DNA from 3 places in the Tumebacillus sp. BK434 genome. Region 3 is predicted to be linked to each of the others. Evidence: riboswitches for the same ligand, from Rfam matches in the RefSeq annotation. Region 3 holds a riboswitch; each other region holds the start of a gene.
The links. A riboswitch is a leader RNA that binds a small molecule or an ion and turns the genes downstream of it on or off. The one in region 3 is predicted to bind cyclic di-AMP.
Positions count from the first base shown of each region.

Region 1: linked by a shared signal. The riboswitch ahead of EV586_RS08510 (LysM peptidoglycan-binding domain-containing protein) and the one ahead of EV586_RS12630 (C40 family peptidase) in region 3 are both predicted to bind cyclic di-AMP.
Region 2: linked by a shared signal. The riboswitch ahead of EV586_RS07335 (Na-translocating system protein MpsC family protein) and the one ahead of EV586_RS12630 (C40 family peptidase) in region 3 are both predicted to bind cyclic di-AMP.

Region 1 covers NZ_SLXS01000003.1:65,471-70,121, forward strand. The annotation lists gene EV586_RS08500 (hypothetical protein) at 1-278, opposite strand, end outside; gene EV586_RS08505 (glycosyltransferase family 4 protein) at 275-1,411, opposite strand; gene EV586_RS08510 (LysM peptidoglycan-binding domain-containing protein) at 1,515-2,432, opposite strand; cyclic di-AMP (ydaO/yuaA leader) riboswitch at 2,440-2,574, opposite strand; gene EV586_RS08515 (aminotransferase class I/II-fold pyridoxal phosphate-dependent enzyme) at 2,768-4,222, opposite strand; gene EV586_RS08520 (YwhD family protein) at 4,400-4,651, opposite strand, start outside.
Region 2 covers NZ_SLXS01000002.1:680,066-684,716, reverse strand. The annotation lists gene kdpA (potassium-transporting ATPase subunit KdpA) at 1-610, opposite strand, end outside; gene EV586_RS07335 (Na-translocating system protein MpsC family protein) at 895-1,275, opposite strand; cyclic di-AMP (ydaO/yuaA leader) riboswitch at 1,498-1,647, opposite strand; gene EV586_RS07330 (EcsC family protein) at 1,855-2,646, opposite strand; gene EV586_RS07325 (cation diffusion facilitator family transporter) at 2,671-3,636, opposite strand; gene EV586_RS07320 (sporulation protein) at 3,658-4,617, opposite strand; gene EV586_RS07315 (MerR family transcriptional regulator) at 4,632-4,651, opposite strand, start outside.
Region 3 covers NZ_SLXS01000004.1:284,840-289,490, forward strand. The annotation lists gene EV586_RS12620 (threonine synthase) at 1-769, shown strand, start outside; gene EV586_RS21150 (hypothetical protein) at 824-985, opposite strand; gene EV586_RS12625 (serine hydrolase) at 1,135-1,950, shown strand; cyclic di-AMP (ydaO/yuaA leader) riboswitch at 2,039-2,173, shown strand; gene EV586_RS12630 (C40 family peptidase) at 2,182-2,859, shown strand; gene EV586_RS12635 (YqeG family HAD IIIA-type phosphatase) at 3,261-3,776, shown strand; gene yqeH (ribosome biogenesis GTPase YqeH) at 3,784-4,651, shown strand, end outside.

The sequences.
Region 1 (4,651 bases), on a different contig from region 3:
ACATGTCCAATCGGCGCGCTCGCTTTCGAGCCCGCCCCGATCGTCAGGTACGTGTTCACATCATTTTGTTTGCTCAGCGTGTTGTGGTTCATCACGCCGACCGCGCCCATCTGCTGCAGGCGTATCAGGTTGGGCGTTTCCTCCTCCGAGATCGCGCCTTGCCACAGCCCGTCGATGACGACGATCACCACTTGCCTTGCAGGAGCGGCGTGAACCGTTCCCGGCAACCCGAGCAACGTACACAGCAACAGCAGCATCAAGATCAAGTTCCGTTTCATAAAAAGACCCCTTGGCGCTTGGCGATCACCGCGCGGTATTCTCGCAGCGTCGCTTCGATCATCGCCCCTCTGGTGAAATGTTCCTCCGCCCGGCGCTGTCCGGCCCGTCCGAGCCGCAGCCGCCAGTCCTCTTTTTGCAGCAGCAGTTGCAGGGCATCGGCCAGCGCCACCGCTTCCTGCGGCGGGACGAGCAGACCGGTCTTGCCGTGCACCACCACTTCCGGGAGCCCGCCGACGTCGCTGGCGATCACCGGGCAGCCGGCGAGCATCGCCTCGATCGGCACGAGGCCGAGCCCTTCGGCGTGCGAAGGCTGGACGACGATGTCGAGCCCGGAGAGCAGCCGGCGCGCCTGCGGGACCTCGCCTAAGAAGCGCACCCGCGCCGGGCCGATCTTGCCGGCCTGATGCTGGTAGTCGGACAGGAGCGGGCCGTCGCCGATCAGCACCAGCTCCGCATCGACGCCGCGGGCGAGCAGAATCGTAAACGCTTCGAGCAGCGTCGAGAACCCTTTTTCCGCCACCATGCGCCCGATCGAACCGATGACAAGGCGGTCGCTGTCCTCACAGCCCAGCACCTGCCGGGCGTGCTCGCGCGGCAGCATCGCCGCCTGCTCGACCCCGTTGTGGATCGTCACCGCCCTCCAAGGCGGGATGCCATGGCGCGCCACCACATCCTGCTCCAGGCGGCGCGAGACGGTGATCACGCGGTCGGTCTCGGGAGCGAGCCTGCGCTCCAGCGTGTTCAGCACGCGCTTGACCAGCCCGCCGCGCGGCAAGACTTGATTATGTACGGTATAGACGCAGGGCGGCGGCGTCGGCAGGCTGCGCAGGGCGAGGCGGCCGACGAGACCTGCTTTCGCCCCGTGCAGGTGCACGAGATCGAACGGCTGCTCGCGAAGCAGTTTGCCCAGCTGGCGCACGGCGAGCATATCTTTCATCGGGGAGACGCTGTCGACGATCTCCACAGGCAAGCAAGGCACCGATTGCAGTACCTGTTCCCCGCACAGCTCCGACGGGCAGGCGACCGTCACGGCGAGCCCGACTTCCTGCAAACCATGGATCAGATCCAGCACATGCCGGCGCATGCCGCCCTGCATCGGGCGTACCACCTGCAGCACGCGAAACACATCCACACACGTTCACCTCTTTTCTCTTCTTTCCAGCGTTTCCAATTTGAAATACAAAAAAACCACCTGCCGATGAAAGGCAGATGGTTCTTGGCACTGCTGCTTGGATCTACTTGAGGATATAGATTTTAACGTCTTGCTTGCCGAACTGGCGAAGCTGCGCCTGGGTACCGTCGATGTAGATGTCGATGCGGTTGCCCTTGATCGCGCCGCCGGTGTCCTCGGCAGTCGCCACGAAGCCGCCCGCCGGAAGCAGCGGGGAGTTGTAGCCGGTCACGTAGACTTTGGAGCCGAGCGGAACCACTTTCGGGTCCACTGCGATCACGCCTTCACGCACTTTGGTGCCGGTGAAAGTCTGGCCGCCCCATTGCCACATGATGTTGCCCGGGCCGTATGCGGTCGCGTCCATGTTCAGCGTCTTGGTGTACGCCATGCCGGCGACAGTCGGGACGGCCGGCTTCGGCGCCGGTGCCGGTTTTTCCACCGGAGCTGGTGCCGGAGTCGGCGCTACGCGGGTCGGTACGACCGGCTGTTTCACCGGTTGCAGCGCCTGGCGGTCGGCCGACTTTTCTTCGGTCTGCGGCGCTTTCGCTTGCGGAGCTTGCGCCGGAGCTGCTGTAGCCGGAGTTACCGCTTTGTAGAAGCCGTTGGTGCCGGACGGGATCAGGATGGTGTTGCCTGCGATCAGCCGATCCGAGTCCATGCCGTTGAGGTTTTTAATCTCTGCAGCGGTGGTGTCGTACTTGTTGGCGAGGTATGCCAACTGGTCGCCTGTGATCACTTTGTACGGGAAGACGATGTGCAGCTTTTGGCCCGCGTAGATCGTGTCGGACGCCAGATGGTTGGCCGTCTTCCACGCTTGTGCGGTCGTGCCGTAGCTGGCTGCCAGCTGGGACAAAGTCTGGCCCGGTTGCACGATGATCGCATCGGTGAGACCTGCTGCCTCGACGTTGACTTGCGATACGGTCAGAACGCTTGCTGCAACAATTGTTGCAAAAGCCCATTTTTTCAGGTTGAATTTTTTCATTTTCTAGCACTCTCCTTCTAAAAGCCGCCGGAGTTAGCTGACGGGTTCGGGTGAAGGATACCCGCTCGCCTGCTGCGCGAGTTCACCCCAGATATGGTTCCTCCGTTCCTCATCAGATTTGAGGATTAGGCTTGTCATGTGGTCGAGTGCTAGAATAACGCAGATCAGGCCTCCGTTTCACTAGTCGATAACTGGAAATGGACTGGAAGAATCTCCGCGAGCCGCCCGCATCCGGCGCGGGTACAGGGATCGCGTCGTGCCGCAGTCGGCGAATGGAAAAAAGTCCCCTTCCGAAGAAGAGGACTTTTTGCTTGACTGCAAGGTCTGTCTGTGATCTATTTCAACACTTTGATGAACTCGATGTTCGGGTCATCCGGGCCTTGCACGGGGAGTCCCGCTTTGACGTTTTCCATGATGTACTCGATGTTGTCCTGCGTGATCACTTCGCCCGGCATGATGATCGGGATGCCCGGCGGGTAGACCATCACCGACTCGGCCATGATCCGGCCGGCCGCTTCTGTCAGTGGCACGACTTCGGTCTGTTTATTATAGAAAGCGTCGCGCGGCGAAACGGCGAGCAGCGGCATCGACGGGATGTGCACCTGCGGCAGGTCTTTTTTCTCCTGCACGCCGAATCGTTTCGAGATCTCGCGCAGCGCGTGGATCAGCGAGGCGATCGTTTCGTCGGTGTCGCCGAAGGTGACGATGCAGAGGATGTTGTACAGGTCGGACATTTCCACCTCGATGTTGAAATCGGTGCGGAGGATCTTCTCCACTTCCCAGCCGGTCAAGCCGAGCTCCTTGACGGAGATGTTCAGCTTCAGCGGGTCGTGGGCGAAGGTGGCCGACGTTTTCAGGATCTCGTCGCCGAAGCAGTACATGCCCGGGATCTCTTCATTGATCGTGCGGCGGGCATTTCGAGCGAGACGGAGCACTTTTTCGATCAGCTCGTGCCCGTAGACCGCAAGGTTCTTGCGAGCGACGTCAAGCGACGCCAGGAGCAGGTAGGACGTCGACGTGGTGTGCAGCATCGAGAGCACCGCCTGCACGTGCGCCGGAGAGACGAATCCTTCACGGACGTTGAGCACCGAGCTTTGCGTCATCGAGCCGCCGAGCTTGTGCACGGAGGTCGCCGCCATGTCCGCGCCGGCCTGCATCGCGGAGAGCGGCAGGTCTTCGTGGAAGGAGAACAGGACGCCGTGCGCTTCGTCGACGATGACAGGCACGCCGCGCTCATGGCTCAGTTCGACGATCGATTTCAGGTCGCAGGAGACGCCGAAGTAGGTCGGGTTGATCAGCAGCACGCCTTTTGCATCCGGGTGTGCGTCAAGCGTGACACGGACCGTATCGACCGAGATGCCGTGCATGATGCCGATCTCAGCGTCCACTTCCGGGTGCATGAACACCGGATGCGCGCCGGAGAGGATGATCGCCGCCATGATCGATTTATGCGCGTTGCGCGGCACGAGGATCTTCTCGCCAGGACCTACGACCGACATGATCATCGTCATGATCGCGCCGGACGTGCCCTGCACCGAGAAGAACGTGTGGTCGGCGCCATACGCCTGCGCGGCCAACTCCTGGGCTTCTTTGATGATGCCTTTCGGTGAATGCAGATCGTCCAAGGGTGCGATGTTGATCAAATCTATGGACAAAGCGTTCGGGCCAATGAACTCGCTGAATTCGCTCGGCATACCAAAGCCTTTTTTGTGTGCGGGAATGTGGAACTGAATCGGGTTCCGGCTCGCGTGCTCGACGAGCTTCGTGAACAGAGGAGTAAGGTTTTGCATCGCGTTCAATTCCTTTCATCAAGAGCATAACGAAAACATAACGAATGCAATTATAGCACTCTTCTTCTGTATGAGAAACAAATTTTTTGGATAAGTATGCTGTTAGGTTTCACCGTGTAGTGTGGTCTTTTTCGCACGTAAAAAACCCACCAAAAAGGTGGGTTTTGCAAGGTTGTTTTAGGCAAGTTCCGCCTTGACTTCCTCCGGGGTGTTTTCCCAAAGGTCGGCTCGCAGCTGCTGCAGGAAAGCAGCCAGTTTCGCCTTCTGTTCGGCGGTCAGGTTCGACACGTCCACACGGCCTTTCACCGCGCGGTCCATCTGGTTGACCAGTGGGCCCATCGCCTTGTAGCCGATGCCGTGTGCGAAGTCGATCACAAGTTCTGCCGACGCGATACCGCTGAAGCCGCGTCCCTTTTCGTACGTTTTCAA
Region 2 (4,651 bases), on a different contig from region 3:
CCGCAACGCTCGCCTCCAGCATCTGCGGCACGCCCGAAGCCACGAAGAGCAACGCGGCCGCCAGGGAGAGCGGCAGCAGCACGCGCGTGATGCTGCGCACCAGATCGACATAAAAGTTGCCGAACGGTCGCCCGCTCAATCCGCGGATGAACGCGAACGCTGCCGCCAGCGCCGTCGCCGGCGCGGTGAACATCAGGAAGGTGATACCGATCAATTGGGAGAACGCGGACAGCCCGGTTTCCCCGCTGTAATGTTGCAGATTGGTATTGGTCATAAACGAGATCGCCGTATGCATCGCCAGCGTAGGCTCCATCGAGGGAATGCCCGCCGGATTGAGCGGCAGCACGCCTTGGAAGCGGAAGACCAGATAGACGAGCAGCAGCATCACCGCATTGACCAGCACCATCGAACAGGCATACTTCTGCCAAGACTGCGCTTGCTGCTGCACACCGCCCAACCGAAACAACACCTTTTCCAAAGGTCCGTAAAAACGGTTCAAGCGCTGCGAGCGGTCATCCAGCGCCGCCGCCAGATACAGTCCGGCCGGCTTGGCGAACAGCACCGCGAGCAGCACGGTGACGGCGATCGAGATCAGGGTGAGACCGCTCATGTCCGCTCACTCCCTTCCTGCACGACGCCATCCGCAAAGCGCACCAGCCAAAGCATCATCCCGGTCAGCACCAGCACGCCACCGATCATCAACAGATCCAACATGTTGTTCTCCTCCTCGTCTCCTGGGAAAAACAAAACGCCTGCGGATTCCCGAACAACTTCCGTGCTGCTCTTCATGCAGAAGAGCACCGAAGTTCCTCCAGAACCCGCAGGCGTATGCGATACCCGGCTTCCTGTATCCAGACAGGACCCCTTGTATTCCATCAACCTGTGCGGTTGGCATTAGTCTTGTTTTTCGCGCAGTTGCTTTTCAAGATCACGGTCCAGAATAAAGATTTCGACCCGCTCGCCGAGCTTGGTCGAGATGTCGCTGTGCGAGCCCAGCACCGTGCAGCCGGTGATGCGGGAGATGATCTCCTCCAGCTCCGCGCTGTAATTTTCGCGGAGGGTCTGGCGCATCTCTTTGACCAGACGCCTCCCTCGGTCCGTTTTCGCCAGGTGCTTCTCCTCGTGGGTGAGCACACCTTTGAGCCGGATGATCACCATGTCATTCAAAATGTACGTTTTTGTCTCCTGCGGGCCACGGCCTAAGATCTCACGCTGAAATTTGATATAGGCCTCGCTGATGTCCGACTCCTGTTTGCTTTTGGCGTTCTGCGCCATGTTGCAATCCCCGCTTTCTCGGGTCGGTCCACGCAAAAAAGACCGATGCCCTAACTTTAACCTCATCAAATGATTGAAGGTCAAAGTCTACATCGGTCTACGTCATGCCGGAGCCGTTGCGGCGGCGCCTGCATGTTGTCTACCCAAGAGACTTGCTGGACGAAACCGCTAGTTCGAAAGCCTTTCTGCATAACAAAAAGACCATTCCAACTAGAAGGTCTCTGACCTTCCCTGCTTAGCCGACGAAGTTAGCTGACGGGTAGGATGGCAAGGAAGAAAAATGTCCTCATCCCTCTCGCAAACTCGCGAGATTAACCCCAAAAGATTGGTTCCTCCGCTCTTGGTATTCCCAAGATTAGGCAGTGATTCATTTGTTGTATTCATCTTACTCCCATTTGCTTGAAGATGCACGAGCGTTTTTGGCGACGTTTTGGACTGCTAAGAATAAAAAATGCACAAGAATGCAAGTTAGCACCCTCTCCCTCAGCCAATCGGATATTTACTCATGATTTCGTGCCATCACAAAAAGGGCTGCCCTTCCGCTTGGAAAGGCAGCCCTTGTACAATGCGAATCCTCGATTACCGCTCCAAGCGTTCCATGATCCGGCGTTTGCCATACAGCATCAACGCCGTTTCCGCCACCTCATCGATCGTCTTTCGATTGAGGTAGGCCCCGAACAGAATGCCCGCCACCGGGACCAGCTGGAACAGTTTCTTCCAGCCAAAGTTCTCCGTCTGCATCAGCAGCACTTCCCGCCACCCTTGCAGCTGCGAGAACATCTGGCGGTTGCGCTCCGGGAGGTGCATCGAGGACAACTCCTCCAGAATCGCCTTTTTCCCCACGATATCCGAGGAGGTGAATTGCAGGCATTTGATGATAAACACGCGCTCCGACTTCTCCAGCGGGTCGTAGCCGTAACACATGCCGACATCCTGGATCGTCTTCAGCGACATCCCGAGCAAAAAAGGAATGTCGATCGCCAGCGTGAACACGCCGCCCAATCCGGCGACTGCGCCCTGCGCGGTCGCGAAGTTCTGGCGAGACTTGCGCAGGTCGAGCGCACTCTGCTTCATCAGCGTGATCGGCAAGGCGCGCACCTCGTCCAACGAAGCGACCGGGTGGTGGGTCACCGCTGCGATCCGTTTGAAGACCGCTTGCTCATCGGCCATGTACTTGCCGCCCGTCTCCACATACGAGACCAGCTCGTCGACCGCTTGCCCTGCTTTCTCCTGCAAAAATTTCGGCGTTACTTTATCCAGCAGCATGAAGGGCAGTCGGCCGAGCTTTTCCCAGAACCACAGGTCTTTTTGGTCCTGTTCCCACTCCTCGATCAGCTGCAGTTCGTGCAACAACGTCTCGCGATTGTCCATATGAACCTCCCGATTTCTAGATGGTTACATTTCCTGAGGAACCCAGTTTTTCACGCCATCGTCCTCCAAGATGCCCATCGTCACATCGGAGACGTTCGGATCTGCCAAGATCAGATCGCGGACGCGGTACTTGATGTCGTCAGCATCTGCGAGCGTCAGGCCCGGCCGCAGCTCGATATAAGCTTCCACGTGGTAGGTGCGCCCTTCCTGCACAATGCGCATCTTGTTGATGTCGGTCACGTCGGGATCGGAGAAAATGATGGCAGCCACGCGCTCTTCCACCTCACGAGGCGCTGCGACCCCGATCAGTCCCACCATATTGTCATACCCGATCTTGAACGCCACGAAAAGCATCATCACGCCGATCATGATCGTCACCGATCCGTCAAAGAGCTTGTTGTCTGTGAAGCGGGTAACGAGAACTGCCGTCAGCGCAAGCGCTGCCCCGAGCGTGGCCACAAGATCTTCGTAGAAAACAAGACGGGTCGGCGGAGCTGCATGCTTGGCATTGCGAAACGAAGCGGAAATGATCCCAAATCCTTTTGCCTCCACTCGCGCCTCGCGCACAATCTCCTGCATCGCCTTAATCAGTACGAATCCGTCCACGAGAATGGCCGCACTCAGCGCGATCACATCCCAGGTGATCGTGGTCACGCTGGCCGGGTGTTGCAGGAGATGGATACCTTCGCGGATCGTCTCATACGCCATCATGGTGACCACGATGACCGCAATCATACAGAACAGATTGATCACCCGGCCAAAACCGGTCGGAAAGCGCCGGGTCGGCTTGCGCTCCGCCAGCACGCTGCCGACAAAGACAAACCCTTGGTTCACCGCATCCGCCACCGAGTGCATCGTCGAAGCAAACATCGCCCCGCTGCCGCTGATCATCGCCGCAATCCCCTTCAAAATCGCCAGTGCTGTGTTGCCGACAGCAGCTGCCGCAGACGACATATTACCTTTTTTCACTAACTCCCATAAAGAACTCAAACTTGTCCCTCCAAGTTTCTCTTAAAAATCGTCTCCGCCGTCAAAACCGCCAAAATCATCAAATCCGTCGAACAGCCCGCCATCGGCAGACTCCTCGCCGCCAGCCAGCGCCTCCATGCCTTCCTCCATCAGCGCACCGATGACCATGCCGCCGACCATCCCGGCTACGAAGCCGCCCATCGCCCCGCCAAGTCCCGAGCCGCGATGCCCGCGGCCAGGCATAGCATGACCATGTGTGCGGTAACGCGACGCCGGGTACGCATGCGGGTTTTGAAGCATCTCCTGAATCACCGCTTCCAAATGATGGCTCAACGCCCGGGCATCGGCCAACTGCTCATTGCTCAGGAAAATCTCTTGGCGCAGTTCCTTCTCGCCAAAGCCAAAGAACTGGTACATATCGACCTCGAGCAGCAAGCGGATTCCGTCAGCTTCAATCGCCGCTTCAAACTCCACTTCTTGCACCTGTCCTTTGAAGGCACCGGTCGGGTAAAACTCAAACTCTTGCGAATAGCCGTTAAATTTGCCGGAATCATGCTTTTCCTGGAATCCCAGCAAATCCAGCGCGCGGATGATCGAGTTGAAGCGTTCCGGCGGGCAGATCTGCACAGGATCGCGGTCGGAGCCGTCCACGCCGCCGGCGATGTCCAAACGAGTTGCGAAGTGATACGTGACCCCGGTTCGCGAGATCGGCATGTTGAGCGGAAGCGTAAAGCGCAGCGGCAGTTCCTTCTGCTCCTCAGGGCGAATGACGAAGGACGAACTGACCGGAATCGAAGTCACCGGATGCGAGATGACGCGGTCGCGAACACGGATCGTTACCAACAAGTCGGCCGTGATCCGATTGATCTGCTGTTCAACAGAACCGCCTTGAATCCGAAACACCCCCTCGATCTCCTCTCCCAGTTCATAGTGCTGCTTGTTCAGCACCAAGTCCACTTTTGAAGCGCCAACGCCTAATTTGGCCATGAATTTTTTCAACATGAGTAACTCTCCCTTTACACAAATGGATTGACTT
Region 3 (4,651 bases):
CGCCGGCATCCAGTCTTACATCGTGATGCCGGAAAATGCGCCCAAGATCACCCGCAACGAGACGGCCGTCTCCGGGGCAGACCTCTACCTCGTCAACGGCGTGATCTCCGATGCCGGCAAAATCGTCGGCAAAGCGGTCGGCGAAAACGGCTGGTTTGACGCGTCGACGCTGAAAGAGCCGTACCGCATTGAAGGCAAAAAGACGATGGGCTACGAGATCGCCGAGCAGTTCAACTGGGAGGTGCCGGACGTGATCCTCTACCCGACAGGCGGCGGCGTCGGCCTGATCGCCATCTACAAAGCGCTGCAGGAACTTCAGGCGATGGGCTGGATCGGCGAGAAAATGCCGCGCCTCGTCTCCGTGCAGGCGAGCGGCTGCGCACCGATCGTCAAAGCCTGGCAGGAAGGCAAACGCGAGTCGGAGTTCTGGCCGGACTCCGATACGATCGCCTTTGGCGTCAACGTGCCGAAAGCGCTCGGCGACTTCCTCGTCCTCGAAGCGGTCTACAACACGGATGGCTGTGCGATCGCCATCGACGACGAAGATACATTGCGTGCGCAACAGACGCTGGCCAGCCTCGACGGCGCGTTCATCTGTCCGGAAGGCGCCTCGTTGTATGCGGCCGTCGAGCAGCTGAAAGCGCAAGACTGGCTGAACGAGAACGACAAAGTGCTCCTGCTGAACACCGGTGCGGGCTTGAAATACCCGAACACCGTGCAGATCAACCCGCCGCTGCTCCAGCCGGGTGACGACCTGCCGAACGGGTAAACACAGAAAAAGCCTGCCGCTCAAGAGGAGCGGCAGGCTTTTCTGCTGGAAGGGCTAGATCCGGATATCGATCGCCTGCCCGCGTGTCGGGTCGAGCGCAGCCAACTGGTTGACGATCTGCAGCTGAGCGGGCGCGGCAGCTTGGGACTGGCCCAGCGCCATCGCCTGTTTGAGCGCCCAGAGATTGACCGCCTGTTGCACACTGGATACGTCCATGGATATACACCTCCACTTTGTTCCAGTATAAACGATCGAATCTAGCATCTCCAGAGTTTTGTTAAGATATTAGCGAGTATGTGCGTGCAGGAAGAACGCCGCGACCCGCAGAACAAGACAGGTAAGAGAGTTTGAGAGGAGTGTCGTTCATGCTGGCAGCACTGACCCCCGCCTTGCAGCGAATGATCGAAGCAGCGCGCGGAACGTATGGGATCTCCATCTACCATCTGGAATCGCAAAGCGAGTTTACCTATCAGCCTGACGAATGGTTTTACGCCGCAAGCATCATCAAAGTCCCGATCATGGCAGCGGTGTTCGATCAGGCGTTCAAAGGCAACCTGCGCTTTGAGGAAAAGATCGCCTTGCGCGCCGAAGACATGGTCACCGGCTCCGGGCTGCTGCAAAATCTCAGCCCGGGCCTCGAGCTGTCGATCTACGACTACACGATGCTGATGATCATCGACAGCGACAACACGGCGACCAACATCCTGATCGACCGCATCGGCACGCAGGCGATTCAAGACGCGATGGCCGAATGGGGACTGACCGGGAGCGGTTTTTACAACAAGATCTCCGTCATCCCGGCCAAGATTGAAAACTACAACAAGATCACGCCGCGCGACATGACCCATCTGCTGAAGCTGATCGCCGACGGCAAAGTTGTCTCCTGGCGTGCCTGTGCCGAGATGGTCAAGATCATGAAACAGCAAAAATACAACGAAGGCCTGCCGAGCCTGCTCCCGACCCAGGACGGCCCGGTCGGCGTTCTGCCACTCTGGGAGTGCGCGCACAAGACCGGCTGGGTGAACGGCACCGACCACGACATGGGGCTGCTCTATTTCCCGCGCAATACGTTTGCCGTCTCCGTGTTTAGCAAAAACATCATCGAGCGCAAAGACGCGCATGGACTGATGGGGCAGATCGGTCGACTGCTCTATGACACATGCGAACAGCCTATCCGGTAACGGATGGGCTTTTTAGCTGACCACCGAGCAGGCTTAAATCTAGTGATTTGATTGAAATCTGACAATTTGTATGGTAGACTTGTCCATGTTGAGAAATTGGCCGAATCTGAAACATTTTCAGTACGGGGGAGATTTTAGATTTTTGGGGTGAACCGCCTGCGGGCGGAGGGTTGCTCTCGACCCGAACCCGTCAACTAACCTCGGAGGCCTTACGGGAGGTCTACATATCATATGAAGCGTTTTGTGCAAACTCTGTTGCTGGCAACATTCGTCACCATGTCTCCGCTGGCGGTAACGGACGCGCTGGCAGCGCCTGCTCCGTACGGACCGCAGATGCTGCAGGTCGGCTCCACCGGCGCTGACGTCACGAAACTTCAGCAGGACCTGCGTCTGCTCGGGTTCTTCAGCTATCCGGAGAACACCGGCTACTACGGTGAAATCACCGCGACGGCGGTCAAGAAGTTCCAAGCGGCCAACGGCCTTGAACAAAACGGCAAAGTCGGCGCGACCACCGGTCCGCTGATCGAAGCGAAAGCAGCCAAGCTTCGCCCAGCCACCCCGAAAGTGGTCGACACGGCGATGAAATATGTCGGTGTTCCGTACCAATGGGCGGGCAACACGCCGAGCGGCTTTGACTGCTCCGGCTATGTCACCTACGTGTTGGCGCAATATGGCGTGCAAGCTCCGCGCATCGCCGCAGACATGTATGCAGGCGGTTCCGCCACAGCAGCTCCGGAACCGGGCGATCTCGTCTTCTTCTCCACCTACGGCCCGGGCGCAACTCATGTCGGCATCTACATCGGCAACGGCCAATTCGTTTCCGCTACCTCTTCGGACGGCGTCAAAGTCGATTCGCTGAACGGCGGCTACTGGGGCGCACGTTATCTTGGAGCCCGTTCCTACATCTAATACCTAACTCTAGAGTTCCGAAGCGGGCGTCCTGTCGACGGCCGCTTCTTTTTGTTTTTATTAGACTACAAAGTACTAACGTCTGCCAAGCTCAACCATTTCATCACGCTGGGAATGTTGGAAGAAACCGTCAATTGGCTAACCAAACACATTTCCAATCTGAGATAATTCGGTAAAAAATTACCATTCGTGTCGAAAAGGATTTCTTTGTTCTTTTGTCTAATAGAAACAATACAACAGTATAGCAACAAACGAAAAAGCCTCTGTCCTTCCCTCGAGCCGGGAGCAGAGGCTTTTTCGCGTTTGGCCGATTTATTGGCAGAATCTTCTCTTCTGTGATATTCTCTACAGGTGGATGGAATGCTACTACAACGGGATTCCCTTTTGAGGTGAAAACAAGAATGTTAAAACAACTGATTCCCGATCTCTATGTAGAGTCGGTTTTTCACATTGACCTGGATGAACTGCAGCAGCGCGGGGTCAAAGGCATCATCACCGACCTTGACAACACGCTGGTGCGCTGGGATGAGCCGGACGCGACGCCGAAGCTGATCGAATGGCTCGATCATGTCCGCGATACCCGCGGGATCAAAGTCTGCGTCGTCTCGAACAACAAAGACCACCGCGTCGAGAAGTTCTCGAAGCCGTTAAACATCCCGTTCATCGGCCGCGCCCGCAAACCGAAGCGCGCGCCGTTTCTGCGCGCTTTGGAAGTGCTCGGCACCAAGCGCGAAGAGACGGTCGTCATTGGCGACCAGCTGTTTACCGACGTGCTCGGCGGCAATCGCATGAACATGTATACGATCCTCGTCATGCCTGTGGCCGACAAAGAATGGATCGGCACCAAAGTGCTGCGCGCGATGGAACGCGTTGCGTTTTCGATCTTGCGCCGCCGCGGAATGATTCCTTGGGAGTGAACAACGAATGTCTGAATTTGATTTGACTTGTACCGGCTGCGGCATCGCCATCCAGACCGAGGAAAAAGAAAAGCCGGGCTATGCCCCGCTGAATTCGGTGATCGAACGCGAATATCCGGTCTGCCAGCGCTGTTACCGCATCAAGCACTACAGTGACGTGGCGCCCGTCTCGCTCGACAACGAAGGGTTCCAGAAGATTCTCCGCGACATCGGCAAGCGTCCGGCCCTGGTCGTCAAAGTGGTCGACCTGTTCGATTTCGCCGGGTCCTGGGTAAAAGAGATCAACAAATACGTCGGGAAGAACCCGATCATCCTCGTCGCCAACAAAGCGGACCTGCTGCCGAAGGTGACCAATTTTGAACGCGTCGAGTTCTGGCTGAAAAAAGAAGTCGAGAAACAAGGCGTCCGCGTCGACGACATCATCCTGATCTCGGCGAAAAAGCGGATCAACATCGAATTTGTCAAAGAGGCGATCGACCAGCGCATCGGCAACAAAGACGTCTATGTCGTCGGCACCGCCAACGTCGGCAAATCGACGTTGATCAACGGCCTTTTGAATCTCTACGGCCATGAAGAAGGCGCGGAGATCACCACGTCCCGCTATCCGGGCACCACGCTGTCGACGATCCGGATGGATCTGCCAAACCACAGCGGCGATCTGATCGATACGCCGGGAATCATGACGACGCATCGCTTGACCGACCTCGTCTGCCCGAAATCGCTGCGCGACATCACGCCGGAAGGTTACATCAACCCGAAGACCTACCAGCTGAACGACCAGCAGACCTTGTTCCTCGGCGGCTTGGCGCGCTTCGACTACGTGGAGGGGCCGAAGCAGGGCTTCTCCGTCTATGCGGCCAACCAGCTGAACGTGC